Regions from separate parts of the Rhizobium sp. PL01 genome, predicted to be linked through region 1. Evidence: riboswitches for the same ligand, from Rfam matches in the RefSeq annotation. Region 1 holds a riboswitch; the other holds the start of a gene.
What was found. Region 1 has a riboswitch for S-adenosylmethionine ahead of R6X40_RS14085 (O-succinylhomoserine sulfhydrylase). Riboswitches for the same ligand answer to the same signal wherever they lie in the genome.
Positions count from the first base shown of each region.

Region 2: another riboswitch for S-adenosylmethionine. It lies ahead of metA (homoserine O-acetyltransferase MetA); the one in region 1 lies ahead of R6X40_RS14085 (O-succinylhomoserine sulfhydrylase).

Region 1 covers NZ_JAWQUM010000005.1:180,232-196,332, forward strand. The annotation lists gene R6X40_RS14070 (Hsp33 family molecular chaperone) at 1-729, shown strand, start outside; gene apaG (Co2+/Mg2+ efflux protein ApaG) at 743-1,135, opposite strand; gene R6X40_RS14080 (CDP-alcohol phosphatidyltransferase family protein) at 1,231-1,851, shown strand; gene R6X40_RS14085 (O-succinylhomoserine sulfhydrylase) at 1,901-3,085, opposite strand; SAM riboswitch at 3,130-3,208, opposite strand; gene R6X40_RS14090 (2'-deoxycytidine 5'-triphosphate deaminase) at 3,317-4,414, shown strand; tRNA gene R6X40_RS14095 (tRNA-Gly) at 4,482-4,555, shown strand; gene R6X40_RS14100 (glycosyltransferase family 2 protein) at 4,595-6,505, opposite strand; gene R6X40_RS14105 (transporter substrate-binding domain-containing protein) at 6,598-7,470, shown strand; gene R6X40_RS14110 (sterol desaturase family protein) at 7,478-8,296, opposite strand; gene R6X40_RS14115 (tellurite resistance TerB family protein) at 8,388-8,798, opposite strand; gene R6X40_RS14120 (thermonuclease family protein) at 8,851-9,702, opposite strand; gene R6X40_RS14125 (helix-turn-helix transcriptional regulator) at 9,716-10,381, opposite strand; gene R6X40_RS14130 (calcium:proton antiporter) at 10,612-11,697, shown strand; gene R6X40_RS14135 (DMT family transporter) at 11,882-12,760, shown strand; gene mntR (manganese-binding transcriptional regulator MntR) at 12,757-13,206, opposite strand; gene R6X40_RS14145 (Nramp family divalent metal transporter) at 13,428-14,786, shown strand; gene R6X40_RS14150 (histidine phosphatase family protein) at 14,765-15,376, opposite strand; gene R6X40_RS14155 (Tim44 domain-containing protein) at 15,663-16,101, shown strand, end outside.
Region 2 covers NZ_JAWQUM010000015.1:1,132-17,232, forward strand. The annotation lists gene R6X40_RS27680 (aldose epimerase family protein) at 14-1,030, opposite strand; gene R6X40_RS27685 (GNAT family N-acetyltransferase) at 1,173-1,625, opposite strand; gene metA (homoserine O-acetyltransferase MetA) at 1,622-2,548, opposite strand; SAM riboswitch at 2,621-2,698, opposite strand; gene R6X40_RS27695 (SRPBCC family protein) at 2,764-3,237, opposite strand; gene R6X40_RS27700 (metalloregulator ArsR/SmtB family transcription factor) at 3,249-3,602, opposite strand; gene R6X40_RS27705 (DUF4345 domain-containing protein) at 3,747-4,184, shown strand; gene speD (adenosylmethionine decarboxylase) at 4,594-4,965, shown strand; gene R6X40_RS27715 (fused MFS/spermidine synthase) at 4,972-6,078, shown strand; gene R6X40_RS27720 (hypothetical protein) at 6,082-6,924, shown strand; gene R6X40_RS27725 (hypothetical protein) at 6,934-7,281, shown strand; gene R6X40_RS27730 (methyl-accepting chemotaxis protein) at 8,146-9,978, shown strand; gene R6X40_RS27735 (glycine zipper 2TM domain-containing protein) at 10,597-10,827, shown strand; gene R6X40_RS27740 (SDR family oxidoreductase) at 10,994-11,785, opposite strand; gene R6X40_RS27745 (hypothetical protein) at 12,965-13,798, opposite strand; gene R6X40_RS27750 (hypothetical protein) at 13,723-14,550, opposite strand; gene R6X40_RS27755 (ABC-F family ATP-binding cassette domain-containing protein) at 14,974-16,101, opposite strand, start outside.

The DNA of each region.
Region 1 (16,101 bases):
CCGGTCGATCTTGTTGTCGCCGACTTCTCGACGCCGGACCGGGTGCGCGCCTATGCCCGTTACAATGAGGAAGCCTTGGCGCTTGCCGAAAAGAACGGCCTGACCCAGCCGCAACATCTGCTGGGCGAAGGTATTCTTGCGTTCACCATCGACCAGGGCACGCATATGCAGCGTTACCAGGGTATCGTGCCGCTGGATGGCGCTTCGCTCGAAGAGATTGCCGGTGTCTATTTCCGCCAGTCGGAACAGATCCCGACCAAGGTGCGCCTCGGCGTCGCCGAATTGCTTGACCGCGATGAAAACGGCAAGCCTCGTCATCGCTGGCGGGCCGGTGGCATGGTCGCGCAGTTTCTGCCGGAAACACTGGAGCGTATGCGCCAGCGGGATCTTCCGGGCGGCGATGGCGCCGACGATAGTTTTGAGGTGGATGATCTCTGGGGTGAAGCCAGTGTCATGGTTCAGACCATCGATGCCGATGAACTGACCGATCCGACCGTTGGCACGGAACGGCTGCTTTACCGGCTATTCCACGAGCGTGGCGTCAAGGTCTATCCGCCCCAGGCAGTGTTCGACAAATGCAGCTGCTCGCGTGAGAAGCTGCGCGATGTCCTGGCAAGTCTCAGCCAGGAGGATGTCGATCATGCGGCTGAGGACGGGCTGGTTTCGGTCACCTGCGAGTTCTGCTCGACGACCTACCGCTTCGAGGCAACAGAAGTGAAGCCGCAGTAAAAAAGCTGCGACCTCAGTTCAACGTCCGGTTCTGGCCGGGCGAATCCAGCGAGAAGGCGGGAATATCGACAGTGAAGGACTCGCCTTCCGCAGTTTCCATCGAATAGTGACCGAACATCACACCCGAGGGTGTGTCGAGCGGGCAGCCTGACGAATATTCGTAGGTATCGCCGGGGTTCAGAACCGGCTGCTCGCCGATGACTCCCGGACCGTTGACCTCGTCCACCTGGCCGTTTTCGTCAGTGATGTGCCAATAGCGCGTCATCAGCCGCACGGTGTCGTCTGAGAGGTTCGAGATCAGGATACGGTAACCCCAGACATAGCGGCTGTCATCCGGATCAGATTGCTCCTCCAGATAATAAGGCTCGACGGTCACCTCGATGTCGCGTGTCAGCGCGCGGTACATATGCAAACCCTTTTCTAGTCTATAGGCGATATTCTACAGCAAGATGGTTTCGTCAAGAATAACGCGCAGGGTAAACTGTAAGGATAGGGCACAGCATGCTGGACGGTCATTTCAGGAAGCGGCTCGACCCCTGGCTGGATCGCGCCGGCCGGAGTTTTGCAGCGCGTGGTATCGGCGCGAATGCCGTGACGATTACGGGCTTCCTGATTGGCCTGGCGGCTGCGGTCGCTATCGTTCTCGACGCTTATGTCTGGGGGTTCATTCTCATCGGCGTCAGCCGGATGTGTGACGGCCTCGACGGTGCCGTTGCCCGGGCGACCCAGAAAACCGATTTCGGCGGTTTCCTTGATATTGTGCTCGATTTCGCCTTCTACGGCCTCATCCCGTTCGCCTTCATTCTGGCAGACCCCTATGAGAACGGTCTTGCCGGCGGGCTGCTGCTGCTGTCGTTTTATGTCAACGGTGCGAGCTTTCTAGCCTTCTCGATCATGGCTGAAAAGCGTGGTCTCGCAACCGATATACGCGGCGTGAAGTCTCTCTATTTTACCACGGGTCTTGCCGAGGCAACGGAAACCATCGCCGTCTTTCTGGCGTTTTGTCTGTTCCCACAATGGTTTTCCGAAATCGCCGTTATCTTTGCGCTCGTCTGTTTTTATACGGCGCTGTCGCGCATCATGCTGGCGCGGGCGAGCTTCAAGGGCGAAACGCGGGCATAGAAAAACGCCCGCATCCAAAGACACGGGCGTTTCACAAAATCCAAAAAAATCAGGCCTGAACCGACTTCAGGGCGCGGGCGAAATCCTCGATTAGGTCTTCGCTGTCCTCGATTCCGGCGGAGAAGCGTACTGTGCCGGGCGAAATACCAAGCTCGGCACGGGCTTCGTCCGAAAGGTTCTTGTGCGTGGTCGTTGCCGGATGCGTGATCAGGCTCTTTGAGTCGCCGAGATTGTTGGAAATCAGCACGGTCTCCAGCGCGTTCTGCAGCGCGAAGGCTGCATCCTTGCCACCCTTCATCTCGAAGCAGACCAGTGTCGATCCACCCTTCATCTGGCGGGCGATGATGTCGGCCTGCGGATGGTCCTTGCGGCCCGGATAGATCACCTTGGCGATCTGGTTCTGCTCGGCGAGGAAATCGGCCACGCGCGAAGCGTTGTCGCTCTGCTGGCGCACGCGCAGCGGCAGGGTCTCGATCCCCTTCAGCAACGTCCAGGCATTGAAAGGCGACAGTGCCGGGCCGGTGTGGCGGAAATAGTCGTGCAGGTGCTCGTTGATCCATTCCTTGTCCGAAAGGATCACACCGCCGAGGCAACGGCCCTGACCGTCGATATGCTTGGTGGCGGAATAGACGACGATATGGGCGCCGAGTTCCAGCGGCTTCTGCAGAAGCGGCGTTGCAAAGACGTTATCGACGATGACCTTGGCGCCGATCTGGTTGGCAATCTTGGCGACGCCTTCGATATCGACCACTTCCAGCGTCGGATTGGTCGGGCTTTCGAGGAAGAACACCTTGGTGTTCGGCTTGACGGCCTTTTCCCAGTTTTCAAGGAAACGCCCGTCGATCAGCGTGAATTCGATCCCGTATTTCGGCGCCAGCGTTTCCACCACCCAGCGGCAGGAGCCGAACAGGGCGCGGGCAGCAACGATGTGATCGCCGGCCTTCAGCTGGCAGAGAATGGCGGCGGAGACCGCAGCCATGCCGGATGCGGTGGCGCGCGCATCTTCGGCGCCTTCCAGCATGCACATGCGCTTTTCGAACATGTCGTTGGTCGGGCTGCCATAGCGCGCATAAATGAAGCCGTCCGTCTCGCCCTTGAAGCGCGCTTCCGCCGCTTCCGAGCTGTCGTAGACAAAGCCTTGCGTCATGAAGATGGCTTCGGAAGTTTCACCATGGTTTGAACGGGTCGTGCCGCCATGAACGAGCTGTGTCGCGGGGCGCCAATTGTTGCTCATCGATTGTCTCTTTCAAAACAAAAAAACCGGCCGCGTAAAGCAAGCCGGTTTCAAACCCGGCCTTTTTAGCTATTTGTTTTACGTGGCTGCAAGCCGACCGGCCAAATCACCACGGGATAAGTCAGTATTTACTGATTAGCCGCGCTTGCGTCAATTCCCGTGAACAAGAAGATATGTCACAGGGACAATTTGGGTTATGACGTGCCGGTTGCGGCAAAGAGGACGATGGAAATGACCAGGGCCACAGGCATTCTAGCCGATCGCGCTATTGCTGCGCTTTTTGATGCAGGACGGTTGAAAAGCGAGGCAAAGCTCGACGCCGACCAGATCCAGCCGGCCAGCCTCGACCTGCGTCTCGGTTCCAAGGCCTTTCGTGTCCGCGCCAGCTTCATGCCAGGCCCCGGTCATCTGGTCGCCGACAAGCTCGACCGGCTGAAACTGCACGTCATCGATCTCTCCGAAGGTGCGGTTCTCGAAACCGGCTGCGTCTACATCGTTCCCTTGATGGAAAGCCTCGATCTTCTGCCGGAAATGTCGGCCTCGGCCAATCCGAAGAGTTCGACCGGCCGCCTCGACATCTTCACCCGTGTCATCACCGACCGCGCCCAGGAATTCGACAAGATTCCGGCAGGCTATTCCGGCCCGCTCTATCTCGAAATCAGCCCGCGCACCTTCCCGGTCATCGTCCGCCGCGGCTCGCGCCTGTCGCAGATCCGCTTCCGTATTGGCCATGCGTTGCTGACTGAAGCCGAAGTGCTGGCGCTGCATGAGAGCGACGTGCTGGTCGCTAGCGAAAAGCCGAACGTTTCGGGCGCTGGTATCGCGCTGTCGATCGATCTCAAGGGCACCGGCGCCGACGGCCTGATCGGCTATCGCGGCAAGCATCACACAGCAGTTATTGACGTCGACAAGAAGGCCGAACATGGCATTTTCGATTTCTGGGAGCCGCTCTACAGCCGCGGCCGCGACGAACTGATCCTCGATCCCGACGAGTTCTACATCCTCGTCTCGCGCGAAGCCGTGCATGTGCCGCCGCTCTATGCCGCCGAGATGACGCCGTTCGATCCGCTGGTCGGCGAATTCCGCGTCCATTATGCTGGCTTCTTCGATCCGGGCTTCGGCCACGTGTCGGCCGGTGGCAAAGGCAGCCGCGCCGTTCTCGAAGTTCGCAGCCACGAAGTGCCGTTTATTCTTGAACACGGCCAGATTGTCGGCCGTCTGGTCTATGAACATATGATGGAGCGCCCTGAAGGTCTTTATGGCCTCGGTCTCGGTTCCAACTACCAGGCGCAGGGGCTGAAACTCTCCAAGCATTTCCGCTCGGAGTAAATTCCGTCCGGAAAACCGGCTGCCGCCTTGACAGGCAGCCGTGCTTGGTGGAAACCTCGGGCGCAAGGCGGGTATGATGTAGTGGTAGCTTGTCAGCTTCCCAAGCTGATCGTGCGGGTTCGATTCCCGCTACCCGCTCCACTTTTTTCTCAAGCCTTTCCAGCCAATCTCCATAGTCTCTCAGGCAGACGGTTCTTCGCTGTGGTCTTTGACCGGAACATGCGGTGTCTTGTTCCAGGAAAACGGATTTGTCCGCAACTCCAGCAGGGCCTTCCATGCGGCGAGTGACATGGCCAGCCAGTAGAGCGGTACGAACATCCAACGCCAGCCGACCGCCCGTTTCTCATGGGTATTCATCCGGTTTCGCCCGAGCGAAATGAAGACCGCGTAGCTGCCGGCAATATTGACGATATCGCAGGTAAACAGCCAGAAGGTCAGCCACCCCTCCGTATGCGTGCTGTCGTCCAGCATCAGCCAGGTCAGATAGGCGAGGAAGCCGACGATGATGGGATGGCTGAGTGCGGACAATAGCAGTCCGGCGATCAGGATCTGGAAGACGATAAAGGCCGGCCAGCCCATCTCCCCGGCCAGTTGGCCGGGCTTGCGCATCAGCACCAGCCATGTCTGCAGCCATCCCTTGAACCAGCGTGTGCGCTGGCCGAGCCACACGGACCGCGCAACCGGTGCTTCCTCCAGCGTCGGCTTGAAGATGACGCGTGAGCGATAGCCAAGCCGATGGAGCCTGAGCCCGAGATCGGCGTCTTCGGTCACGTTATAGGGATCCCAACCGCCGATCTTTCTCAGTTCCGCAGTGCGAAAATGATTGGAAGTACCCCCAAGCGGCAGAGGCAGGCCGGTCAGGGAAAGCATCGGCAGCAATCCGCGAAACAGCCCGGCATATTCCAGCGCAAACAAGGCACTCCACCAGGATTGCCGCGCATTGGTGATGATCAGTGGCGCCTGCAGGCAGATCACGCGCGGTGGTGCCGCCGCAAACGCAGAATGGGCCTCGCGCAACTGGCCTGGATGCGGCCGGTCCTCGGCGTCATAGACCGTTAAGTAGGTGCCACGGACCCCGGGTAGGGCATAGCTCAGGGCTTTCGGTTTGGTGCGGGGCATGTGGACAGGCACCACAACGATCTCGTATTCACGCGCCAGCCGCAAAGCTTTCAGCGCCGCGATGGTTGCCGCATCGTCCTCCTCGCAGATCAGCTTGATGTCGAGCCGCGAGCGTGGCCATTCGAGCTGGTTGAGCGCGTGAACAAGCTGCGCCACAACGTTTTCTTCCCTGTAAAGCGCGACGAGCACGGAATAGACCGGCAACGGGTCGGCATCGTCCGGTGGTTCCGGCCGCCGCTCTCCGCGCTCCTGCACCAAGGCGAAGACGAGCGCGTAGAGCCGCACGAGGAAATTGGCAAGATAGAACAGCGTCAGCAGGATATGCAGGATCAGCATGCTGACCAACGGAGCGACGACTGCCGCCGCGACCATGGTGCACAGAACGATCCCGGTATAAAAACCTTGCTTGCCCCAGAAGGTGACGCGGGCACTGTGGAGTGGCGCTGTCTCAAACAACGAGCGTGTCACCGCCGAAACCCGTCGTTGACTGCCGGCCCGCCAGGCGGCCTCCCGCACCGCTGACGGCGTCGACACCGCGAGCGACCGGCGCAGCAGCGGCGTTCGCTGCAGAAGTGCGGAAAGCTCGGCGAGCCGGCCAAGCGTTGGAACGATCACGGTGACCGGCGGCCGGCTCGCATGGTGGATCCGCACGATCTCCGGCCGGGCGATCTGGGTGTCGAGCCCCTCTATGTCCTGAACCCGGCTGGAATCTATGGTGGCCATGAATTCCAACCCGAGTGTTTCCGCCAGCGCTTCGAAACAGATGGTTTCGTCGATCTCACCGGATGCGAGCAGCTCTTCCTCGACGGTCGTGCCATGCGCTTGCGCGCGTTGCATGGCCTGCGCGATCGAAGGTTTGCCGATACCCATCTGAAGGAGCAGGCGGCCCTCTTGCTTCAGCGCCGGCGTGAATCTTTCCGCAGCGGCATCAGGCTGTGATCGCCTGACCGGCAGCTCATTCTTGGTAGCCATTCCGGAATTGTCCGGATATTCTTCCAGACGCATGAAACCCCATTGCCGCGCGGCGCGGCAATACCCCCTATTTCGCCCCAGGAATAATCATAATGTTACGCGCATTCCGTGCATCTCTAAAATTTTACGGGATTTTCACGCTTTGCGTGTTGTCAGTTGCACTTTTCCCGCGCATGTCACGCGCTGCGGACGGAGTTCACGACCTGCCAATGTTATTTGACGCGCGGGAGCGCATCGCAAAGCCCGACCTTAGTGGTCTGGCGCGCCTTCGGTTTTTGACAACCGTAGATTTCCCGCCGTTCAATTTCATCGACCAGTCCGGCAAGCTTGCCGGCTTCCATGTGGATCTGGTCCGCGAGATTTGCCAGGAATTGGACATCGCCGCCAAATGCCAGATCCAGGCCGTGACCTTCGCGGAGTTACAACCGGCCCTGGAAGGCGGGCAAGGCGAGGCCGTGATTGCCGGAATCGGTACCAGCTCGGAATTGCGCCAGCGGTTTGCCTTTTCGCGGGCGTTCATGAAGCTTCCGGCCCGGTTTGCTGCCAACCGTCAGGTGGTGGGAAACACGCTTTCGATGGCATCACTGGCGGGCAAGCCCGTCGGTATTGTCACGGGTACCACGCATGAGGCGATGTTCAAGGCGTTCTTTCCAAAACTCGAAGCGCGCTCATTTCCGAGCCGCGACGCCATGCTGGCGGCCCTGAAGCAGGGGGGCGTTGCCGCAGTGTTTTCAGACGGCATGCAATTGTCCTTCTGGACGGCGGGTAGCGATGCTGCCGGTTGCTGCGCGCTGATCGAGGGCGCTTATTTCTCGCAACGCTTTCTCGGTGAGGGCTTGGCGATCATGAACCGCAAGGGCGATTCGGCCCTGACGCAGGCGATTGACCATGCATTGCTGGAACTGTCCCGCAAGGGCCGGCTGAACGAGATCTATCTGCGCTATTTCCCGGCCGGGATTTATTGAAGCGCGGTCATTCTCTTCGAAACGGCAGCACCAGCGACCAGAAGAGCCGGGCAGGCGAAGGGTTGGGATATTGTGAAAGCCCGATCTGCATGGCTTCGGGCGCACGCCTCGATCGCTCCCGGTAGGTTGAAAACAACCGGTCCCAGATGGAAAGATTGAAGCCGTAATTCGTGTCGGTTTCGTCCGGCTCGGCGGAGTGATGGATGCTGTGCATGTCCGGCGTAACGATCAGGTGGCGCAACATGCCATCGATGCGGGCGGGAAGTTTCAGATTGGCATGATTGAACATCGCTGCACCATTCAGCACGATCTCGAAAATCAGGACGCTGACCGGTGGCGCGCCGATCGCCAGGATGACAACCGATTTCCACAGGACGGACAAAAGGATTTCCAGCGGGTGGAAGCGCAGCGCCGTCGTCAGGTCCAGTCCGGTATCGGCATGGTGAACCCGGTGGATGCGCCAGAACAGTGGCACCTTGTGGAAAATCACATGCTCGAGCCAGATGGCGAAATCGAGAATGACGAAGGCGAGGATGCCGCTGACGAATGGTGGCAAGCCGAGCATCGGCAAAAGCCCGTAGCCGTGGGCGTCTGCGTAGAGAGCGACACCGGTGGCCGCGGCCGGGAAGATCATCCGCAGCATCAGCGATGACAGGACGAGGATGGAAAGATTGGTGAACCAGCGCCGGGCCTTCAGGGCGCGCATCAGCTCCGGGCGTTCCAGCCGGGGATGCAGCAGTTCGAGTGCGGCAAGCGACAGAAAGAGTGTCGCGAAGAAGGTCAGGCGCCAGATAGGTTCGCCGAACCCCAATATCTCTACCGTCATGCAGTCCCCATCCTCGTCTCGCGGATGGCCATTCTACCGGGACGGTGATCGAGGTGAACGCACTTTGGCGTGAAGCGGAAGCCCGCTTCGTTCACTTGCGGAAACGGGCCATGGCACCGCGCTCGATTGCGGCGCACGTCAGTTTGTCCAGCCCCAACCGGTCGCGCAACAGTTGCAGCAGCCGTATTTCCTCCTGGCGGATGGAAAGATCGGCGGCGGCGATCTCGACTGCCAGCGCATAGGCCGTGTCGTAGAGACGCGCGGGAAGGGCTTCACGCACGACCTCAAGCGCGATGTCCAGCCCCTCCGGGCCGTCGAGAAGAGCTGTGCATTCCCGTGCCGCATGCACCAGATGATCATGGTCGAAACCGTCAAACACCGGCAGGAAGCTGGTCAACCTGCCAATGCGCTCGAGTTCATTGTCGGTCATTGCGGTATCGACAGCCGACATCATGACCATGACGTAGATGAGGGCTTCGTGATGGCTCAGGGTGTCAGGCATGGGATATCCGTACTGCTGTGGTGTAATGTGAGGTATGGGCAGGCGTTGCCGGTTACAAGCCCTGTTCAAGCGTGCTCGCGTCTGTGTCCACACTTCCTGGCACGGTCTTTTCCTCCCGTGGTGCTGGATAAATACTGAACGTGCGCGGGTCGTCTCCGAAAAAGCCGTGACGGGATTTTTGGGCTGCCTCCACCTTATCGGCGAGCGCTGATCCCGCCGGCACTTCTGCCCATCCGCGCTCGGCAAGCCAAGCGGCAGGATCGATGTTGTTAAGGCTGCAGCTGGTGGTCAGCGTTCCCTGCCACCCCTTTTCCGGGACATTGCACAAAAGCGCGCGAGACCTGATGAAGTTGCGCAGCGCCGTTCGCGCGATGACGCCGCACGGCCAAGTCTTGCCCGCTTCGCCGCACATGCGGTCAGACGCTTGCGGCACGATCCCGTCCAATTGCAGCAGCCGGTCGCCGAACTGGATCAGGCCCGCCGACAATGCCACCGGATGGCGCAGAACAGCGGGAGCCGATTCCGGTTTTGCAATGGACGGTGACAGAGGCGTCCGGGGCTCGATGCGCTCCAGTGGTTGGGACGTGACCTCCTGCGGCAGGCCGAACTGCTCCGGAGCGATATCGCGAACGGATTTGCTTTCGGATTCGCCCGTAGCGTTGACGGCGCCACTGCCGGCGGAATTTTCCAATGCCGGTTCGCTGCTGTCCACCGTTTGGTCGCCGGTGCTCATATCGTCGCCACCGAGATCAGGAACATCGGTGATGTCGGGCGTTTCAAGTGTGAAGTCCTGGGTCTCGGCACCTTGCCGCCCCTGGATAATCGATGCACCGGTCAACAGGAGAGCGACGGTCAGGGCAATTCCGGCCAAACCGCCGCCGATGGTAAGCAAGTGCCGCTTCATCAGGAAAACTGTCCTATTGGCTTGCCCAAATGATGCGGGCGACCCATTCGACGTCGCTGAGCTCGAATGTGCGATTGGGGTGTTCGGGATTGAGTGAAAGCAGCTCGATGTTGCGCGGGGTCTGGCGCACCAGCACTTTGGCCATGACTTCGCCCTCGTTGGTCTTGACCACCACGCGGTCACCGCGGCGGATCTGTGCGCCGGGTTCGACAATCAGCACATCGCCGTCGCGATAGAGCGGCAACATGCTGTCGCCCTGGATTTCCAGCGCATAGACGCCTGCCTTGGTGCCGGGGGCTGCCGGAAACTCGACAACGTCCCAGCCTTGGCCTGCGGGGAAACCACCATCGTCGAAGAAGCCGCCAGCCCCGGCCTGGGCAAAGCCGAGAAGGGGGATGGAGCCAGTCTGCGGCGGAAAGGCGCCCTCCGGCAGGGCGTTGGAAACAGGCCCCGGCCGCAGGAATTCCATGAACTGATTGATCGTCGATCCGGTGGCGTCAAGAACCTTGGCAATCGATTCCGTCGAAGGCCAACGCTCGCGCCCATCGGCGGAATGGCGCTTGGACTTGTTGAAAGAGGTCGGATCGAGCCCGGCCCGCCGGGCGAGGCCCGAAGGGGACAGTTGATGCCGTTCGGCGAGCGCATCGATCGCACTCCAGATCCGGTCATGTGAAAACATCGTTGCGCATCCTGCGAGCGGTGAAGCGTGACGCTTTCCTGGGTGTTCTGGCTTCTTGCTGTCTCGATTGATTGTCTATCCAGATTAGCCAAAATGTGGCGGAGAGTAAAGTGTGAAAGGAAAATAATCCTGTCGTTTCGCTGGCGCCCTTGCATCTGTCCCGATTGAAATACACCACATGCGGCCTATACTCCGATAGACCTTATCCTGCTGGTTGCGAGGCGCCGCATTTGTTCTCCATTTTGAAGTCCGAAATTCTCCTGGGCGCAGCGCTGGTTTTTGCGGCTGCAGGTTTCCTGTTCGAACATGCGCTGCTTCAGTCTGGGCAAATGGCGGCTCTTGCCGGTGCGGCCGTACTGGTCTTTGCCATCGTGCTCGCATCATTGCGGGTCGCTCATCATGCGGAAGTGCTGGCCGCCAAGGTTGGCGATCCCTATGGCACGATGATTCTGACCTTGTCGGCTGTTCTCGTCGAGGTGATCATCCTGGCGATCATGATGAGCGGCGAAGAAATATCGCCGACCCTGGTGCGCGACACGATCTATTCCGCCGTCATGCTCGACATTAACGGTATTCTCGGGCTCGCAGCGCTGCTCGGCGGCCTGAAACACGGCGAGCAATCCTATAATGACGATTCCAGCCGCACCTACAGCGTCATGATCCTGACGGCGATGGGTATCTCGATGATCGTGCCGGAATTCGTTCCGCAGGCAAAATGGCACCTCTATTCCGCCTTCACCATCGTGGCTATGGTCACACTCTACGCGGTGTTTTTGAAGATGCAGGTCGGCGTGCACAGCTACTTTTTCAGCTACAGCTATCCCAAGCGCGAAGGTGGCGAAAAACACCCGTCAGAGAACGAACCGGTGGCGGTGTCCATCACCATCCTGATCATCGGTGTCGTCATTATCGGTGTGCTCGCCGAAATCATGTCCGGTCTTTTGACAGCCGGCCTGAAAGGCAGCGGTGCGCCGCCGGTACTGGCTGCAATCGTCGTCGCTGCCATTTCCGCCTCGCCTGAGATCATGACGGCGATGCGGGCAGCCCTTGCCAACCGGATGCAGGCCGTCGTCAACATCGCGCTCGGCGCTTCGCTCTCCACCGTCATCCTGACGGTGCCGGTGATGGAGGCCATCGCGCTCTATACCGGCCAGCCCTTCATCATGGCGATGACGCCGGTGCAGACGGTGATGGTGACGATCACCCTGATCGTTGCCGCGATCAACCTCAATGACGGCGAAACCAATGCCATCGAGGGCATGACCCATTTCGTGCTGTTTGCCACCTTTGTCATGCTGTCGGTGATCGGTCTTTGACAGGACGGCAGTGAGGCTCAAGGTCCAGATGGTCTGAATCAAGGCCGGGCGATCTCACCGGGCGTTATTTTCCGGCGCGCCCTCATTTTTCGCCACACGACGCGCTGTCAAACCTCTTCCTTGTGTGCTGGCCTCGCGATATCACAGATCGCGCGCGATTTGCGCAGCACCCCGGGAGCCCTCCGTGAATACCTCCGTGCTTTCAGGCATTCTGCTGACGATCTTTTCCTATTTCCTGTTCACGCTGCAGGACGCCTCGGTCAAATGGCTCGTGGTGGCGCTGCCGGTCTGGCAGATCCTGTTCGTGCGCAGCGTGACGATCTTTGCAATCTGTACCGCGATCGGCCGTGGTCCGCTGCTCATCCGCTCGTGGCGCTCGCCGGTTCTGAAGCCAATGGTGCTCCGCAATCTGCTGCTTTTGGCCGCCTGGCTTTCCTACTATACTGCAGCCCGCGAATTGGGCCTCGCGGAGTTGACGACGCTCTATTATGCCGCCCCGATCCTGATCACCATTCTGGCGGTGCCGATCCTCAAGGAGCACGTGCCACCGCTGCGCTGGATCGCCGTCGTTGTCGGCTTTATCGGCGTGCTGGTGGCGACCGATCCGTTCGGGAGCAATATGAAGCTGTCCCTGCCAGTCTGGCTGGCGTTGCAGGCAGCGGTGTTCTGGGCAATTTCGACCGTACTGTTGCGCAAGACCGCGCTACAGGAAGTGACCTTGGTGCAGATGACGTTGTCCAGCGGCTTCTTCATCCTGTTCACCGGCATAGCCGTTGTCGTCACCTGGGTCCCGCCGAGCCTTCTCGATGTCGCCTTGATGGTGGGCACGGGGATGATTGCCGGCATCGCGCAATATGCCTTGTTCGAGGGCATGCGCCGGGCGCCGGTCTCTGTGCTGGCGCCGTTCGAATATTCGTCGCTGATCTGGGCCTTCGGGCTCGGATTCCTGATCTGGGGCGATATTCCCGCCTCCCAGGTCTTCTTCGGTGCGGCGCTGATCTTTTCGGCCGGTATTATCATCATCCTGGGCGAACGCTTCGGCCGGCGTCTGCGGGCCGGTTAGGCTTTCTTGTCGATGAAGCGGCGGAAAGCTTCCAGCGTCTCGACGCTGACATGATGTTCGATGCCCTCGGCATCGATGCGGGCGGTTTCCGGGCTGACGCCGAGGCAGCGCAGAAAAGCCTCGACCGTCTGGTGACGGGCGCGGCTTTCAAGTGCCATTTTCTGGCCAGCCTCGGTCAGGAACACACCGCGATAGGGCTTGCGCGACACCAGTCCTTCGGAAGCAAGCCTTGCCAGCATCTTGGCAACCGTCGGCTGCGCCACGCCGAGGCGGGCGGCGATATCCACCTGGCGCGCCTCGTTGCCATCCTCGATCAGGTCGGCGATCAGTTCGACATAATCCTCGATCAGCGCACCGCGACGTGCTTCGCGGGTTTGCCGAAAGCCCTCGGAATGAATGTCCGCGTCTGGGAGCGGGTCCGTGCGTGGAACAGGGCGGCGCGGCAAAACGGTGATATCCTCTCGAGTTTCTTAATCGATGCTTTTGAGGTTTCATAACACGGGCTCGGATTTTTCATAATGATTTATCCCGTCTTCCACATTCCGGTCCCTTGTGTCTTCTTCTTCACTGAAAAAAGCACAATCGATGAAATATAGCCTATTGCATAATGTTTTGCCTTGGCATAGGTTTTGGACAACAGAGCCCATTCCGCATCCGGAGACCGTGCATGTCCAATTCCGAAGCCGCCCTTCCACCGCAGAAAAGCTGGACGTTTTCCCGTCCAGAGGAGGACGCGCGGCCAAGCCTCCCCGAAGTCAATGCCAGCATTCCTGTGCCATCCGGCGGCGTCTGGTTCCGCCGCCTGCTCGCTTTCATGGGCCCGGGTTACATGGTTTCGGTTGGTTATATGGACCCCGGCAACTGGGCGACCGATATCGCCGGTGGTTCGCAGTTCGGCTACACGCTGCTGACGGTCATTCTGCTCTCCAATCTGATGGCGATCCTGCTGCAGGCGCTGGCTGCCCGGCTGGGCATCGCCACCGGCCGCGATCTGGCCCAGGCCTGCCGCGATACCTATTCGCGGCCGGTCAACTTCATGCTCTGGCTTGCCTGCGAAGCGGCGATCATTGCCTGCGACCTCGCGGAAGTGATCGGCACGGCGATCGCGCTTCAGCTTCTGTTCGGCATCCCGCTGATTGGCGGCGCGCTGATCACGGCAGCCGATGCTTTCCTGCTGCTGCTCCTGATGAACAAGGGTTTCCGTTATCTCGAGGCCTTCGTCATCGCGCTTTTGATCGTCATCGCCGGTTGCTTCGTTGTGCAGATTGCCGCCGCCGCCCCGCCGATCGCTGCCGTCCTTCATGGCTTCCTGCCATCGACCGAAGTCGTCACCAACCCGGCCATGCTCTACATCGCCATCGGCATCATCGGCGCCACCGTCATGCCGCATAACCTTTATCTGCATTCCTCGATCGTCCAGACCCGCAATTACAAGCGCACCGACGAGGGCAAGCGCGATGCGATCAAGTGGGCGACGACCGACAGCACGATCGCGCTGATGCTGGCTTTGTTCATTAACGCCGCCATCCTGATTATCGCCGCCTCGGTGTTCCACGCCAATGGCCGCACCGACGTTGCCGAGATCGGCCAGGCCTACGAACTGCTGTCGCCGCTGCTGGGCCTCGGGATCGCTTCGACACTGTTTGCCGTGGCGCTGCTGGCCTCCGGCCTCAACTCGACGGTGACGGCGACGTTGGCCGGTCAGATCGTCATGGAAGGCTTTTTGCGGCTGCGCATTCCGCAATGGGCCCGCCGTCTGATCACCCGCAGCATCGCCATCGTCCCGGTGGTTGTCGTCACCTGGATCTACGGCGAAAAGGGCACAGCCGAACTGCTGGTCTTCAGCCAGGTCATCCTGTCGATGCAGCTGCCCTTCGCGGTGATCCCGCTGGTTCGCTTCGTCTCGGACAAGAAGAAGATGGGTACCTTCGTCATCCCGAAATATGTTGCAGCACTCGCCTGGATCGTCGCCTCGATCATCGTCGTGCTCAATCTCAAGCTGCTCTATGACACGTTTATCGGCTGAGGCACGGGCTCTGTCTGGTTCCACCGGCGGATGACAGGCTCCGTCCGGTCGTGCTCATAGCCAAGCACGCTGATGCTGGCCGTATCCAGCACGAAGCGGGCGCCATCCTGCGGCGGCAGGCCGAGCCAGCGGGCGGCGAGGGTTCTGAGGAAATGCGCGCTGGAAAAGATCAGCACCGGGGCATCGACCGCGCGAATATCGCCGATGATCCGGTCCGCCCGCGCACCGGCATCAACAGCCGTTTCGCCGTTCGGGCTACCATCCCTGAACAACTGCCAGCCGGGGTGGCCGGAAAGGATCTCCCTGGTTGTTATGCCTTCGTAGTCACCGTAGTCCCATTCGGCGAGATCGGCCTTCTTGACGGCGCTCGCGCCAAAGCCGGCAAGGGTGCAGGTGTCGAACGCGCGCCGCGAGGGGCTTGACCAGACGGCGGCAAAGGCAAGGCCGGCCAACCGGGCGGCAATCCGCCGCGCCGCATCCTCACCCGCCGGCGTCAGCGGAATGTCGCTGCGCCCGGTATGTTTCCCCGACAGGGACCATTCCGTCTGCCCATGCCGGACCAGATGAATTTCGGGAATTATGCTGCCCATCGCTTGGCCTTTCAATCGCCGATGCTGTCATCAAGGCATTGTCGCACGGTTTCGTCCGCCGTTGACATTTCCGTCTTGCGTGCGGCGCCGTCAACAGCCGTGCGACCACGCAACAGCGTTGTATTCCGGATGATACGGTGGCCGGAGAGGGCCGAAATCCTTGATCGCACGGCCGCTTTACCGTGAACTCGAGCGCAAAAGCCTTCAATTCGCCGGCCATTGCCCCCATATGTCTTCCACGAGGCGCGCGCTTGCGGGCCGGGAGTGAACAACAGGATTGGGTTTCATGTTTAGAGTTGGACGCGTTCTTGCGACCGTTGCGGTCGCTTCGATGGTGATGCTGACGGTGGTCGATCTGGCTGAGGCCCGCCGTGGCGGCAGCAGCTTCGGCAGCCGTGGCACCCGCACATTCTCCCAGCCGCCGGCGACCCGCACGGCGCCTGCGGATGCGACGCCGATCAACCGGACGATGACCCCGCAGAACCAGGCGACCACGCCGGGCGCTGCCCAGCAGAACATGGGCCAGGCGGCCCGTCCCGGCGCGCAGCGTCCGGGCGGCTTCTTCGGCGGCTTCGCGGGCTCGATGCTCGGCGGTCTCGCCCTTGGCGGCCTGATCGGCATGATGATGGGCAACGGCCTTGGCGGCATGGCCGGCATGTTCGGCATGCTGCTGCAGATGGCGCTGCTTGCTGGCGCAGTCATGCTTGCCATGCGCTTCTTCCGCA
Region 2 (16,101 bases), on a different contig from region 1:
GCGCGCCGAAGCCTCAGTTCCGGGTGAAGACGTAGTCGGTTTCCTGCCGCAAGGTTTCGCCGGGCCGCAAGACAGCCTGCGGGAAATCGGCATGATTGATCGCGTCCGGCCAGATCTGGGTTTCCAGACAGAAGCCGGCGAAGGGGCCGTAATGGCGGCCTTCAAGGCCGGGTACCGCAACGTTCATCTTGAAGCCGGTATAGAACTGCACGCCGGGCTCGGTGGTGCGGACTTCCAGCGAGACGCCGGAATTGATGCTGCGCACCAGGGCGACGGATTGTTTGGGGCCGCGGGCGTCTGCCAGGCAGAAATTGTGGTCGTAGCCGATCTTCTCGCCTTCCAGCTGGCGGCGCATCGGGGTCATAGCGCGCAGGTCGAAGGCGTTACCCTCGACGGAGCGGATCTCGCCGGTCGGGACCTGGAGTTCGTTGGTCGGCAAATAGCTATTCGCGGCGATCATCACGTCATGGCCGAGCGCATCGGCGGTGCCGTCAAGATTGAAGTAGCTGTGCTGGCAGACGTTGCAGATCGTGGCGCGGTCGGTCGTGCTTTCGTAAAGCACATTCAGCACGCCGCCATCGCTGACCGTGTAGGTGCAGGTGGTCGTGCAATTGCCGGGATAGCCGGCGCGGCCATCGGGATCGACGATCTGCAGCACGACGCGGTTCTCCGCCGCCTCGATCAGGGTCCACAGGCGTTTGGCAATGCCGTCGCTGCCGCCGTGCAGGTGTGTCACGCCCTTTTCATTGCATTCGAGTTGGTACTGCACCCCGTCGATGGCGAAACGGCCACCGCCGATGCGATTGGCATTGCGGCCGGGCGTTGCTCCAAAATAGGGGGAATGTGCGAGATAATCGGCAAAATTCTCGAAACCGAGTACCAGCGGCGCTGCATGGCCATCAAGACGCAGGTCCTGGATGACGGAGCCCCAGGTGAGGACATGCGCGGTCAGTCCGCCGCCCTTGATCACGATGCGATGCACGGGCTCGCCGGATGGCATATGGCCGAACACTTCAGTTTCTGTCTGCACGGCCATTCTTCCTCCACTCTTCCCGGGCGGCAACCTGCGTCATTTCGCTGAAGGCGGCAACCGAAAAGTCATACAATTTGCGGCCGTTCCGCCGCCGCAAGCGTTCCGGCGCGTTGCGTAGCAGAGACAAAGCAGATTCGTCTCAAAACGTCTTCTGATAGATGATGAAAGGCGTCTTATCGGCGATGCGGTCATAGAGCTTGCGGGCATTGGCGTTGAAGTCCTGGGTCATCCAGTAGACTTCCTCAGCCTTTTCCGTGTTCGCCCGTGCGTAAACAGCCTCGATCAGTGCCCGGCCAATCCCCTGTCCGCGCACGTCCGGATCGGCAAACAGGTCCTGCAGATAGCAGATGGAGTTCGCGTGCCAGCAGGAGCGGTGAAAGAGAAAATGCGCAAGGCCGACCGGCTTGCCATCGAGGACGGCCAGAAATCCGGCATATTCATTGGTTTCGCCGCTGATTAGCCGCGAAAAGGTGAGGGCGTAGATGTCTTCTGGCAAGGTGGCTTCGTAGAAGGCCAGATAGGCCTTCCACAGGCGGCGCCAGTCCTGCTCGTCTCCGGGTTGGACAGGACGGATGGTGAGGGCTTCGGTCAGCGTCTGTCCTTCCCGATATCGGCGAGATCAAAGGATGTCGTCTGATAGATATCGTTGATCCAGTTGCCGAACAACAGGTGTGCGTGGCTGCGCCAGCGGTTCTGCGGCGCCAGCGACGGGTCGTTGTGGGGGAAATGGTTGTGCGGCATCTTGATCGGTACGCCGGCATCGACATCACGGAAATATTCGTCTGACAGCGAGGTCGAATCATATTCGACATGATTGAAGACGTAGAGCCGGTTGCCGACCTTTTCATGCACGAAACAGACGCCCATCTCGTCGGATTCCATCAGGATTTCGAGATCTGGCTTTTTCTCGATATCGGCGCGGCGCACCTCGGTCCAGCGTGACACCGGGATCTGGAAATCATCGGAAAAGCCACTGAGATAGGGCGATGCCGGATTGAGATTGTGGTGACGGTAGACGCCAAAAGCTTTTTCTTTCAGCGTGTGTTTCGGCACGCCATGGAAATGGTAGATCGCCGCCATCGCCCCCCAGCAGATGTTCAGCGTCGAATGGACATTGGTGTGGGTCCAGTCGAGGATTTCACGCATCTCGTTCCAGTAGGTCACGTCCTCGTAGTCCATCAGTTCGACGGGCGCGCCGGTGATGATCAGGCCATCGAACGTGCGGTGCTTCACCTCGTCCCAGGTCTCGTAGAAGGCGAGCAGATGCTCTTCCGGCGTATTCTTGGCCTTGTGGCCACCCAGCCGGATCAGGGAGAACTCGACCTGCAGCGGCGACGCACCGACAAGGCGCGCCATCTGCACTTCGGTCTTGATCTTGTTCGGCATGAGATTGAGCAGGCCGATCTGCAGCGGCCGAATATCCTGACGGATCGCCGCAGTTTCGGTCATCACCCGCACACCCTCTTTGACGAGGGTCTCATAGGCGGGCAGCGTATCGGGAATTTTGATGGGCATGGCTACACTCGGGTCTCCGAACACGCCGGCACAAAAAAACCGGCAACGACAGAATCGCTACCGGGCCAGCTTGCTTGCGCATGCACGGCCCTTTAGCAACTTATTTAACGTGGCTGCAAGCCGGCCGGCCAAATCACCACGAGAGCATTAGATAGCGCCTGTCCGCGCGAGAATCAATATGGCGCCCGCCAGGCGGAGCGGACGCCAAGCCGGGTTCAGGCGGCTGTCTCATTGCGCTTGAGTTCGATGCCGAGCTTGTCGAGCATTTCGGCCCAGCCGACCTCGTGGTTTGCCTGCTTGTCATGACCGTCGAGGAACACGCCCTGTTCGGTCATGATGAGGCGGCAGCCCTTGCCTGCGGGCAGGAATTCCACCGTCATCAGGCCGGCAAAGATGCGCCTGCCTTCCGTCGTCATATTGCCGCCCGAGACGATCCGTGCGTCCTGGACGATATCGTAGTAGGTGGTTTCGTTGACATAGGCCGGGCCGCCCTTCGGGCCGAACCGGTTGATGTCGGTGCCGCCGACCCGGAAGACAAACTGGTCATAGGCAATCTCCCAGCCGTCGCCCGGATTGCCCCAGCGCAGCAATGCCTCCCGGTTCGACCAGGCGGCAAAGACGCGCGATGGCGCCGCGTCATAGGTGCGCTCAATGACGATGGTGGAATGATGTGTCGAACGTTCCGTCATGTTCGTCTCCTTTATGGTTCTTCAAGCTCTTCCACGTTTTCCGGATTTTCGGCCAGATACTCCCCCAGTGCATCGAGGCGGTGTCCCCACAGGGCGCGGCGGTCTGAAATCCATTGCTCGGCGAGGCTCAGCACCTGCCGGTCAATGGTGCAGGTGCGGACCCTGCCGGTCTTTTGCGACTGGACGAGGCCGCTCAGCTCCAGCACCTGCAGGTGCTGCATGACGGAGGGCAGGGACATGGTGAGCGGGCCAGCCAGTTCGCTGACCGAGGCCGGTCCGTGGCAGAGCCTGTCCACCATCATACGCCGTGCCGGATCGGCGAGTGCCTGGAACATCAGGTCGAGTTGGTTTGGTTGGTTAAGCATGTGCCTAACTATCATGGCGCGACGCCGGATGCAAGAAATAGTTAAGTGAAATGCTAAGTATTGCGTTCACGCCGATGTGTTCGGAAAACTGAAACTCGGCCGCTCGTGCCCCCGTACCCCTTGATGACTTCAGGAGGATGCGCGATGCCCAGTCTTGCCTATCAGATCAGCCCGACCGATTTCCGGCAGCGGCGCCTGCTGCAGGCAACCATCGCTGTCCTTGCGATGCTGCCGGTGTTTGCCGGCCTGTGTGGTGTGGTGATGGGACCTGGGTTTCTCGGAGAGAAGACCCCGCCGGTGGATCTCAGCAGCCATGTGCGGTTTCTCTCCGGGCTTTTCCTTGCCTTCGGGATCGGCTGGTACAGCTGCATTCCGGCAATCGAGAAAAAGACCGAACGTATCCGGTTTCTGGCGATCCTGACCTTCAGTGGCGGTCTGGCACGGCTGTATGCGCTGGCGGTCGATGGCGTGCCGTCGGCCGGGCATCTGCTCGGGCTTGGCATGGAGCTTGTCGTCGTGCCCTTCCTGGTGGTCTGGCATGGGCGAGTCGCGGCACTTAGTCAGCGGCACTCCACGGGGTGAACAAGGTCACGCGGCAATCTGGGTTCTCCATCGGAGATGATTGCCGCAATGCGGCGGTGGGGCGGTCCTAGGGGTGGCTGGGAGGGTCGCCACACATCTGCATATTTTGAGGGGCGGAGCAGTGGCTAAGCCAGTGTAGCCGGATTGCTGCTGGCGTCGGTTGAACAGAACGGCACATCTTTGCCGACGCGTTCCGCAGATTTGATGTTTTATAGCTCTGGGGGCGGGCAATTGCTCACGATTGCTGATCTATTTATTTTAGATTACACTAATTAAGTGCTTTTTACCTTTTGCGAGGACTTTGGTCGTGGGGCGTTCGAGTGGTCTGAAAGACTTGTTGTCGACGCACAGAAAGTTTGCGAACCATTATTTTCCGGAGATTCCGGCGGGCAAGAGAGGCTGCTCCTCTATGACGGCCGGTGAACTGCCGGGCAGGCATGTTATCGCGGATTTCAGTGGTGCGGAAAACCTCGACGACGTTGCTCGCATCGAGGCTGCGTTCACCAGCGCCATCGCTGCTGCGGGGGCCACGCTGCTCAGCATGAGTTTCCACGTGTTCAGCCCTGGAGGCGGCGTCACCGGCACCGCGTCGTTGGCCGAAAGCCATATCTCCATCCACACCTGGCCGGAGAATGCCTATGCCGCACTCGACATTTTCATGTGTGGGGTCTGCGACCCACTGAACGCGCTTCCGGCGCTGATCGAGGCTTTTACGCCGTCGTTGATCGAGTTGCGCCAGATCGTCAGGGACACAGCCGAAACTCTGGCGGAAGCGCAATAGGCGGCGATGAGCGACATGCTACCCCATGAACCCGATTTGTTAGGAGCGTTTCAGAGCTCCGTTCTGGTCGAGCGTCCCTACCCTCTGCCCGAGCTTCCTCCCAACAAGTTCTTCGTCGAAAGCAATGATGCGGTCCCTCTGGAGCGTGGCGGCAGCGTTTTCGTGCTTGAGGATGCCGATATCTTCGACGAATATCATTACCGGGCAAAGTCGATCATCTGCTCGCTGCGCACACCGTTCCAGTCGGTGACGATCGCCGATACCTACAGTTTCGGCAGGGCACTTTTCCTCGATGGCGCCATCCAGAGTTCGGAAGAAGACGAGGCGCTGTATCACGAGATGCTGGTGCATCCGGCGCTGCTGATGCACGAGAATCCCCGGCATGTGCTGATCATCGGTGGCGGGGAGGGGGCAACGCTCAGGGAAGTGCTCGCCTATGGCAGCGTGACCCGCGCGGTGATGGTCGATATCGACCGCGATGTCGTCGATATCTGCCGCGAGCATCTTGGCCCATGGAACTACGGTGCCTTCACGGATACACGCGCCGAACTGCATTATTGCGACGGCCGGGAATTCGTCGAGAAGACCGACGATCTCTTCGATGTCGTCATCATCGATGTGGTCGATATGCTGGACAACGGCCCAGCCCAGCATCTCTACACCCGGGAATTTTATGCGTTGGTCCGGCAACGGCTGCGGCCGGGTGGTATCGTCGTGGTGCAGGCTTTGGAATTGTCGTTCTGCGATTACAAGGGCCACACCGCAGTCTCCCGCACGATGGCAACGGTGTTCTCGCAGGTTCACAGCTATCAGGTGACGGTACCGTCCTTCCTCGCCCCCTGGGGTTTTCTGATGGCCTCGGATTGGCTGGACCCGAACGAGGAAAGTGCGGCGCGCATGGACCAGACGATCGAGGCGCGGCTTGGGGCGGACTGGCTTGACCATCTGACCGGCGCCTTCGTCAAGGCGAGCTTCTGCTTCGACAAGGAAACCGCCTTCTATCTCGGCCTGTCTGGCCCGATCCTGGAGGACGGGGTCGCGTTTGTCCCTCCGCCTGATGTCCACACAGTCGATGATGGCATCAGGCAGCTTCCCTCCTTGTCCGTGGATTGAACCATGGATCAGTCCACGCACATTTCGGTCCTCTCCAGGCTGGCGTTCACGCATCCGGATGGGCAGGAGGTGCAGAGTGGCGGTGTGGTTTGCGCCCTGTCCTATCCGGAACCCGTTGTGGTGGTCGAGCACGCCATCCGGATCGAAGGGCCGGCGATGCCATCGGCGGAACTGGGCGACACCCGGACCGATAGTCTCGATATCGTCAAACTGGCGCCCGGTTCGGAAACGCCCTTTGCCGTGCAGCAGCTTACGAGCGACTGGGTAAACGAGCCCCTTGGCCCCAACGACTTCGATGAGCTGGCGATCGAACTGCAGCTGCGCAATGGCCAGATCCGGTGGCGCGGTTCGCGGATCGTGGTGCAGGCGCCCCGGGATCAGTTCAACGACGTCACTGCCGCTATCGCCGCCTTCGGTTGGCTTTGGCTCAATGTCGAGCGGGTGGAGCGGAAACTTGAAGCCGACTGGGGTGTCCAGCATGGCGATGCGCTGGCTTTGGCCGGCGGTTCGTTCGGCAGATCGCAAGGGCGCCGATTGGGAGAGAGGGCTGTCGAGGCGACGCGGGATCGCCAGTGGTTTCTGCGTGCCATGCGCGTTCTGGAGCGTGGCGATAGCGGGCTCTCCCGCAATGCCCGCCGCGTCTTCTTCGAGCTTTGCCATCAACTGGAGCTGACAAAGCGCCTGACCCTGATCGGCGACATGATCGAGAGCCGCGAGGCGCTCTACAATCAGGCCTCGGAGCGGATGTTCGAGTTCCGCCTGTTCGTTGTTTCATCGGTGCTGGAAGCCGCCATTCTGATCGCCATCATCACCGAAATCGCCCTGTTTCTGGTCTACGAACTGTAGGAGGAGGACATGAAACGACTGCTTGCTGCGTTCATTCTCGTCATTCCAATATCACCGGTGATGACGCAGGACGCCTTTCTGACTGGCGCGCAAATCCGCGCGAAACTCATCGGCAGGACGATCTCCGGTACCGAGGACGGGGTGCGCTATTCGGAAAAGCTGCTGGCCAACGGCACGATCAAGGGCCATTCAGCCACCGAGCCCGCCTATGACGGCGAATGGGAAATCTCCGGCAACGAAATCTGCTTCTACTACGATGATGACGATGACGATGATTGCTCCCGTATCGTCATGAAGGGCAACACCGTGAACTTTATCGACGACGATGGCTCGCAGTCGAAGGCAACGGTGAAGTAACCGCCGCCCGTCCCGCGCGTTGGCGCGTGTTGCAACGCCTTGCGCCTGCGCGCGAAAAATCGCCGCAGTTTTCAAAAAGCAGGTCGGCCGGGGCGCTGAAAGCTGCCTCGTAAAGTAAAAGTAAGTGACACCTCTCAGCGCCCCGTTCAGTGTCTTTTGCCGCGCTTCTCAGGTTCTTCTGCGCTTCCTGCCTGTGAGGTGCAGGAAGCCTCCAATGCCCCGGCCCGGCCGCTTATCCGCCAGGCTTTTCAATCCGGTGGGGCATACCCTGGACCCCTCGACGGCAAAGCCGTCCGCGGGGTGAACCGCCCGTGGTGGAGTATGCCCGGCACGCCCGGTTCATTTTGAACCGGAGGAGAACCACCTTCACGCAGCCCCGGGGATTTTGCGCGCGTTTCGCCAAACCATCCGGGCACCGGCTCCACCTCGCCGGCAACGCAAACCGGTGTATCCGTGGTGGGACGCAAAGAGTATGGCACGAGATGAAAGGCCGGGGATTTGCGGGGATGATTTTTTTGGGCAGTGCCTGAATGCAACCTGCAAACTGGTGTTTCCGATTTCCGTCGCCACCGTTGCGTTTGTTCCGCCGAGTGCGTCAGGTTGAAAGACAAACGGCGCAACGCGTTTCGCTTCTCCATCATGCTGCAAATATAACAATCCAGGATATTTGAGATTGCAAAAAACAATCCTGAGATGCTAATATCCTTTTATTTCAGTGGCTTGCTGGCCACATTATGAATTCCTTAATTACATCGGGAGCTAAATTCTCCCTAACTCCGAGATGCCCGTCGGATGGTCTGCCACCGGAGTTGACATGATGTCGCGGTACGGTTGCATGTCGATCTACCCCATCAGGAGGCCATTGTGTCCCGCCCAAAAATCAAGACTGCATTGACCGCTGTGTTAATGCTTATCGGTGTCGTGTTCCTATCATTTGCCGGCTTTGCCATTCAAAGCATGAACACGTTGAATAGGAACGTTGCTGAAATGGCGACGGATTGGTTACCGGGGGTTTCGGTCGCCAAGGAAATGAATCTGGCCTTGTCTTCGATGCGCCGGAACTACCTTAATCATGTGATGGCCCTGGATGACGCCAGCCGCAAGACCGTCGAGCAGGCGCTGGATACGGACGCCAATCATTTTCTGGAGCAACTGAAATTAAACCAAGCTGCCAGTAACGATGCCGACGAACAATCACTGGCAAAGGGCATTGAAACGAAGTTTGCAGCCCTCCAGCAATTGGCAGAGCCGATGCTCGCCCTTTCGCGTGCGGGCAAAACCGAGGAGGCGAAAGTCGCCCAGCAGACGACGATCCGCCCAGCCGCTGCAGAGCTGACGGATATCGTCGATAAAATCGTCAGGATCAAAACAGAGGGATCGCAGCGCTCCTACGAGATCAGCAAGCAAGTCTTTCAGACGACGATGACCATTGCCATGGTCGCGATCGCGGTTGGCCTTTCGGTGATTGCAGGCGGCATCTATTTTGCACTTTCCGGGATCGCCAAGCCGATCGAGGCAATCACCGGGTCTATGAAGGCGCTGGCTGCAGGCGACACGGCAACGGTTATTCCCTTCGTCGGACGGGCAGATGAAATCGGTGCGATGGCGGCAGCGGTTGCGGTGTTCAAGGCCAATGCGCTGGCCACTATCCAGCTTGAATCCGAAGCTGCACGCGAACGGAACATGACCGAGAGCGAGCGGCGGCAAAATGCGGAAACCGCACGGATCAAGGCGGACGAAATGGAGAAGGCGACGGCTGGGCTGGCAGACGGCCTGTCACATCTGGCCGCAGGTGATCTTTCCTTCCAGCTGAACCAGGCCTTTGCACCGGACTTCGAAACGCTGCGGAAGAATTTCAATGCGTCCGTTCTTCAACTGGCAGAGACACTTCAATCCGTGACAACGGCTGCGCAGTCGATCGACAGCGGATCACGGGAAATCAGCCAGAGTTCCGACGATCTGTCGAAACGCACGGAACATCAGGCGGCGTCGCTTGAAGAAACGGCAGCGGCACTGGATCAGATCACCGCGAACGTTTCGAACTCCTCGCAAAGGGCCGAAGAAGCACGGCAGATTGCCATCCAGGCCAATGCCAGTGCCACCCAGTCGGGCTCGGTCGTTGCCAATGCGGTCAATGCCATGGAGCGCATCGAGCAATCCTCAGGTCAAATCTCCAGCATCATCTCGGTGATCGATGAAATCGCCTTCCAGACCAATCTGCTGGCGCTGAATGCCGGCGTTGAAGCGGCCCGTGCCGGTGAGGCTGGCAAGGGTTTTGCCGTTGTCGCCCAGGAGGTGCGCGAACTTGCCCAGCGCTCTGCCAAGGCAGCCAAGGAAATCAAGGAGCTGATCCGGAATTCGAGCGTGGAGGTCGACAGCGGCGTCAAGCTGGTGCGCGACACCGGCAACGCGCTGAAAGTCATCGGCGACTATGTGGTGACGATCAACCAGCATATGGATGCGATCGCTCTCTCATCGCGCGAACAATCCGTCGGGCTTGCCGAAGTCAACACGGCCGTCAACCAGATGGATCAGGTCACGCAGCAGAACGCAGCGATGGTCGAGGAGATGAATGCGGCGGGTGCAACTCTTGCGCTGGAATCCAACCATCTCAAGGAGCTGATCTCCCAGTTCACGCTGGCAGCGGGCGCTGCCACGCGGGAGAGTGGTGCATACCGGTCCCGCCGGGCAGCATAGTCTTTCCCGGAGACGAGGCCTCGCCGGTGTGCGAGGCCTTTTTGCTGAATGGGGTCCACCGGACATTCGCGACGTTGTGTTCCGGCCGGTCTTTCAATGAGGTGGGGCATATACTGGACGGTCACGCCCCCGTTCATTCACGAACCGGAGGAGAACCGTCTTTCACGCAGACCCGCGCGCGCGTTCCGCCAAACCATCCGGGTACTTCGCGGGCACCGCAAACCGGTGTATCCGTGGTGGGACGGGAAGAGTATGGCACGGGGATTATGGGCGGGATTTGCGGGGATGAGTTTTTTTGGAGGCCATCCTTCGCCCAAAGCGGACATGTAACGTTTGCATACTCAGAGGCGGCTTCGCGCCTTCAGTCCGGTCGTTTGTACCGCCAGCTGGAATTGCTGAAAGTCATCCTTCTGCCACGCAGGTGTCGTCACCATTTGAAATGGGACAAAAGTAGACCGGCCGCCGTCACTCCAAATGGAACAAAGCCCAATTCTCTGAGTTATACACTGTTCGACCAAAGCGGTGGTGGCCTTGGTGATGTCTGCGCTGGTCGAAATTTCTGAATTAAGCAAACTTCCAAACCAACGATAGGAGGAAGAAATGTCTTATTATTCCACTATGGTCGTCGTCGCTGCATCATGCTGTGCATTAGCCGGATGTCAAACAGCGAGCATGAATTCCACCGCTGGCCCGGCGACGCCCGGCTGTGTGGCTGGGACGGTTGGAGGCGCAGTCCTGGGCGGTGTGGCGGGGTCCGCAATCGGGTCAGGTACCGGCCAGCTCTGGGCCGTTGGCGCCGGAGCAACGCTGGGCGGCGCTGCCGGTTCTGCAATAGCTTGCGGCCGCTAATTGTTTACGACAAGGCAGGTGGCGAAATACATGCGTCACTTGCCTGAAAAATAACTGATTTATTCATTTGCCGTCTCGAAGGCCCTCGGCGTGTAAAGACTTACCGCACCGAGGGCTTTTCCGCGTCACTTGGCGCGCCCATTTCCCAAATCATGCTGCGTCTGCCTCAAAGCGTGTCGATCAGTCCTCCGTCCACGCGCATGGAAGCCCCGGTCGTCGCGGATGCCAAAGGCGAGGCGAGATAGGTGACGAGGTTGGCAATCTCCTCCACGCTTGCAGCGCGTTGAATAATCGAACTGGCACGATGCGTCTTGACGAAGTCCGCCGCGACCTCCTCGATGGACTTGCCCGTCTTCGCACGCTCTTCGGCAAGCATCGCCTCGACGCCTTCCGACAATGTCGGGCCGGGGAGGACCGAGTTCACGGTAACGCCAGTGCCCGCCATGCGCTTGGCAAGCCCGCGGGCAACCGCGATATCTGCGGTCTTGCTCACGCCGTAGTGGATCATTTCCACCGGAATATTAAAGCCGGATTCCGACGCAATGAAGATGACGCGGCCCCAGTCGAGCTTCTGCATGCCCGGAAGGTACGCGCGCGAAAGCCGGACGGCCGACATGACGTTGACCTGCCAGTGGCGATCCCACACCTCGTCGCTCGCCTCGAAGAAATCGAGCGGCTGGAAAATGCCCGCGTTGTTGATGAGGATGTCCACATGCGGAACCTTGGCGAAAAGAGCATCACAGCCTTCAGCGGTTGCAACATCGGCTGCGGCCGCAGCGACTGTGCCCTTAGCACCTTCGCCTCTCAAGCGTTCGGCGGCCTTTGTGGTCTTTTCTTCGGACCGTCCATTGATCACCACATCAGCGCCAGCCCGCGCGAGCTGGCGGGCGATCGCGTAACCGATGCCTTCGGTGGATCCAGTAATCAGAGCGGTTTTGCCTGTAAGGTCGATCTGCATCTGCTGCTCCTTGTGAGGGTGAGCACACAAGGTATGAACTTGCGGCCGGTCCCGCAACAGCTGTCGCCGATCGGAAATCGGATTCGACGGTCCGTTATACCAATGATCGCGTCCGAAAAGCCGGAGGAGAACTGCTATTCACGCAGCTCCGGGGATTTGAGGCGCGTTCCGCCTCCGGGCCTACCTCGCCGGAAACGCAACCCGGTGTGTCTGTGTGGGACAGGAAGAGTATAGCACGGGGATTGTGGGTGAAGATTTGCGGGGATGGTTTTTTGGCAGATAGGCTGCTTTCAACCCGAAGCGAACTTTGAATGGTGGCTCTGGAGGGAGCGCCCACCATCGCTCAGAAGCCTTAGAAACCGGGCTTTCAAGGAATGGCTAGGGGGACACGATGTCCCCCTTTTCTGTCTCTGCATCATATGCAAAAGGACAGATGGCAACAACCAACCTGTGGGTACAGCGGCAAATCTCGAAGCCATCAGGGAACGGAAGCGTCATAATGGTGGTGGGGCGAAACGGTCCCGCACATGAAAGGCTTTAGAGCCATGAGTTCACTTATGCCAGAGTCTAAAACCACGCGCCCATTTCGATGTGCGCATCATGCATACGGAGAGCATCAAACAATGCGCTGGGCGAGATCAGTCCCTTGCGAACTCCCCGTATCATGAAAGGTGATGGGAGATGATAGCGTGTGCCAACCTCCAAAGTTATTGATTGTCAAGACCGGAAAATTAACGCCACGGCTACCTACAACGCTGCGGAAAGCCGACAAATCTGCTATGAAACATAGATATGTATGCAAAGTGACGAGTAAATTCCCGACTGTAAATGGCGCTAGAAGTTCCGTTATATTTTTTGAGAATGTCGGCGATCGAATGTCGTCCAGTGGCGTCGATGAACGACTTGCACATTCTGTAGTTTTCCATCGGCTTTAAAGATGCGCACAGGGATTTTGTGTGTGATCCGTATCGCTCTAACCACAGTTCGTATCGCAATTGTCCCATGCCGATAGTCGTGCGATGTCTCGTCTTTCCGATCATTATGCTGACGATAAGTATCAAATACTCCATCGCCCTGAAGCTCCGTCGTCTAAATCGACGCTCGGTCATGATTATAGATATTGCGACAAGGTCAATGTTTTGCTTGTCATGTTCCGCTGCGATCCGAAGGTAAAGGTCCTTACTTCTCATTTATGAGCTCTGGTTCATAAATCACATCGATTTCTGGGATGTAATCGGGGTCCGTCATCCAATAGCTAATTGCAGCACCACCCAGAGCAACGAAGACGATATAAATCAATACATCAAAGATAATGAAGTCGACAATTGCAAACAGCAAGCCGCTGCTTCCCACTTTAGCAATAGTCTCTATTCCCCAAGTATATGAGTATGACACGATGCGCGCAATGAGGATAATGTAAAGTGTATACATCAGCGCAAGCCACGGGAACGAGCCGCTCTTTTCTACAAAAGAAATTCTTCTCACGTTGTATAATGAGAATGATATCAATATACTCTTAAGAGCAACTAAAAACCACATGAATTCTGTGAATTCTGCCTCGGTCAAAATGTATGCAGCGAATATGCCTGCAATAGCGGGGTTAAATACGGTAGAAAATACCATCGAGAAAACTGATACGGAGATTATCTTTTTCCGAAGTTTCCGTTTTTCTGCTGGCGTTTGGCTAGCCCCAATGTATAGGTCGTCTTCATTAAAGTAGTAAGAGTAAAGGCTGTCTGCGTGTCCAAGTGGGAAAAACATGAAGTATATGGGTGTATAGGCAATGCGCATATAGCGACGTATCAATGTAGATAGCTCGAATACTAAGTATACTGTCAATATGGGCACGATGGAGAGCTTGTATCCCCATACAGCGTTTATGATATCCATCAAATTATGTGCCTCATAATATTTTTCAATCACCATCTTGGGTTGATTTACAAAACAGTCTTGAATGCCCTGACTATCTTTAGGCGCTTGTACCGGTCGTCCAAAGACACTGTTGGCACGCAAGCGATTTGGATTTCGCTGGGCAATCCGTTGACGTACTTATCCAAGCTGTAGCTCAACGCTGCGTAGGTGTCGGCATCAAGTCCTTTGGGCGCGTAAAAACGCACTGTTTTGCCAATCTCAGGCAGATAGGCGCTGCCATTGCCGGAGTTAGCGTTGTACGCCCCTACACTGACCACCATGAGCGTTTCGTCTGTCAAGAAATCCGCGTTGACATACGCTTTCGTGTCTTGGTCGAGCCTTAGCAAAGATGCCTTGTTTTCTCTGATATCCAGAGTATTTGCACCTTCCCCAATGACTGTATGGGCGCGCCTCATGGAGGGTTCAATTTTATCGACAAGGGCCTCGCGGTCGCCAGACGGAAGTCTGCCTAAAGCGTCCTGCTCTCCCTTCAAGAGATTAATGGTCAGACCGCAGACCTGTTTGATGGTGGTAGTTATTAGGCTGTTCAGGGTCTGACTGACCGAGCCTACAACGTAGCTGCCTAAAACTGATGTAAGGAAGAGGTTGTTTGGCTCTGTGAGTTGTACCCAGACTTCTTGAATGAAGGAACCTTGGCGCGGGGGGATGAGATATATCCGCACCTCAGGGGAGAGCTCTCCTCGTGACTTGATCTTACCGGTTGCTGCGTAGTGACCTATCAGCGTGAGGGTCCATGTCATCCCTTCCAGTGAAGTTGCCCCGCTGTGAGCAGGTAGTTGGCCCGCAGTCGCAACGCCGCCATCGTATACCAGTTCGTATTTTAGTGTTTCCATCCGCGAATCCCCAGCCCACGCCATGGTTGTAAAGTACAAGCGCGCTGTCAATGGATCACCACATTGGCTAACGCTTTAAAAATGCTGAAAATTGATAAATTTTTGCGAGAGGGTATTTAAGTAGCTTCGTGCAGCCACTTCCCCCTTGGGTATGGCGTTATGGCACGAGTAGGTGCTGGTCCGCTTAAGCAATATGACCGTTCAACGAGCTTTCTGGGGTCGTGTGAAAGAGATAAGCGACAGTGTGCCAGTTGGTGTCCACAAGGGTATATCCGTGCGGACGCCTTATACCGCTGCAATTTGGGTGTCCGTTTGGGTCATTCCGATTATTTCGGTGGCACTTTTAACGGTCGATACCCCCTGCGGGCGCAACACTTTAGCGCAACGCGGGCATTCGACATCGAGATCAACTGCGTCAACTCCCTACCCCTCAATCTCTTCCCGCAGCATCTCCAGCTCCAGCCATTCCTCTTCCATCTTCGTGATCGAGGTCCGTAGCTTTTCGAGTTCCGATGCCAGTGCCGAAAAGCGGGTGGGGTTCTTGGTGAACAGATTCGGGTCGGCCATTTCCTTTTCGCGTTTGGCGATCTCGGATTCGGCCTTTTCCATCTCCTTCGGCAGGTTTTCCAGCGCGAATTTCTGTTTGAAGGAGAGTTTGGCCTTGCCGGTTTTGGGCGCGGAGGAGGCGTCGTTGCCGGTGGACTTGGCTTTGTCGGCTTTGTCGGCGCGCTTCTTTTCGTCGGCGGCGCCCTTGCGCTGGGCCATCATGTCGGAATAGCCGCCGGCATATTCGATCCAGCGGCCGTCGGGCGCGTCCGGGTTGGCGGGCGCGATGGTCGAGGTGACGGTGCGGTCGAGGAAGTCGCGGTCGTGGGAGACGAGGATGACTGTGCCGGGGAAGCCGGCGACGATTTCCTGCAGCAGGTCCAGCGTCTCGATGTCGAGGTCGTTGGTCGGTTCGTCGAGGATCAACAGGTTGGTCGGGCGCGACAGGATGCGGGCGAGCATCAGGCGGGCGCGCTCGCCACCGGAGAGGTTCTTGATCGGGGTTCTAGCCTGTTCGGGCTGGAACAGGAATTCTTTCATATAGCCCGTGACATGGCGCTGCTCGCCATTGACCAGCAGGTTGTCACCGCGGCCGTCTGTGAGGTAATGCGCCAGCGTATCCTCAAGATTCAGGTCTTCGCGGCGCTGGTCGAGCGTGGCGATCTCAAGATTGGTGCCGAGCTTGACCCAGCCGCTGTCGGGCTTGATCTGGCCGGTCAGCATCTTCAAAAGCGTCGTCTTGCCGGCGCCGTTCGGGCCGACGAGGCCGATGCAATCACTGCGATGAACGCGGATCGAGAACGGGGCGACGATGGTGCGGTCGCCATAGGACTTGGTGATCTGGTCTGCCTCGATCACCAGCTTGCCGGATTCGCGGGCGTCGGAGACGGTGGCCTGTACCGAGCCTTGCGGGCCATTATGGCCGCGGTGCTTGGCGCGCAGGTCCTGCAGGGCGCCGAGGCGGCGCATGTTGCGCTTGCGCCGCGCGGTGACGCCGTAACGAAG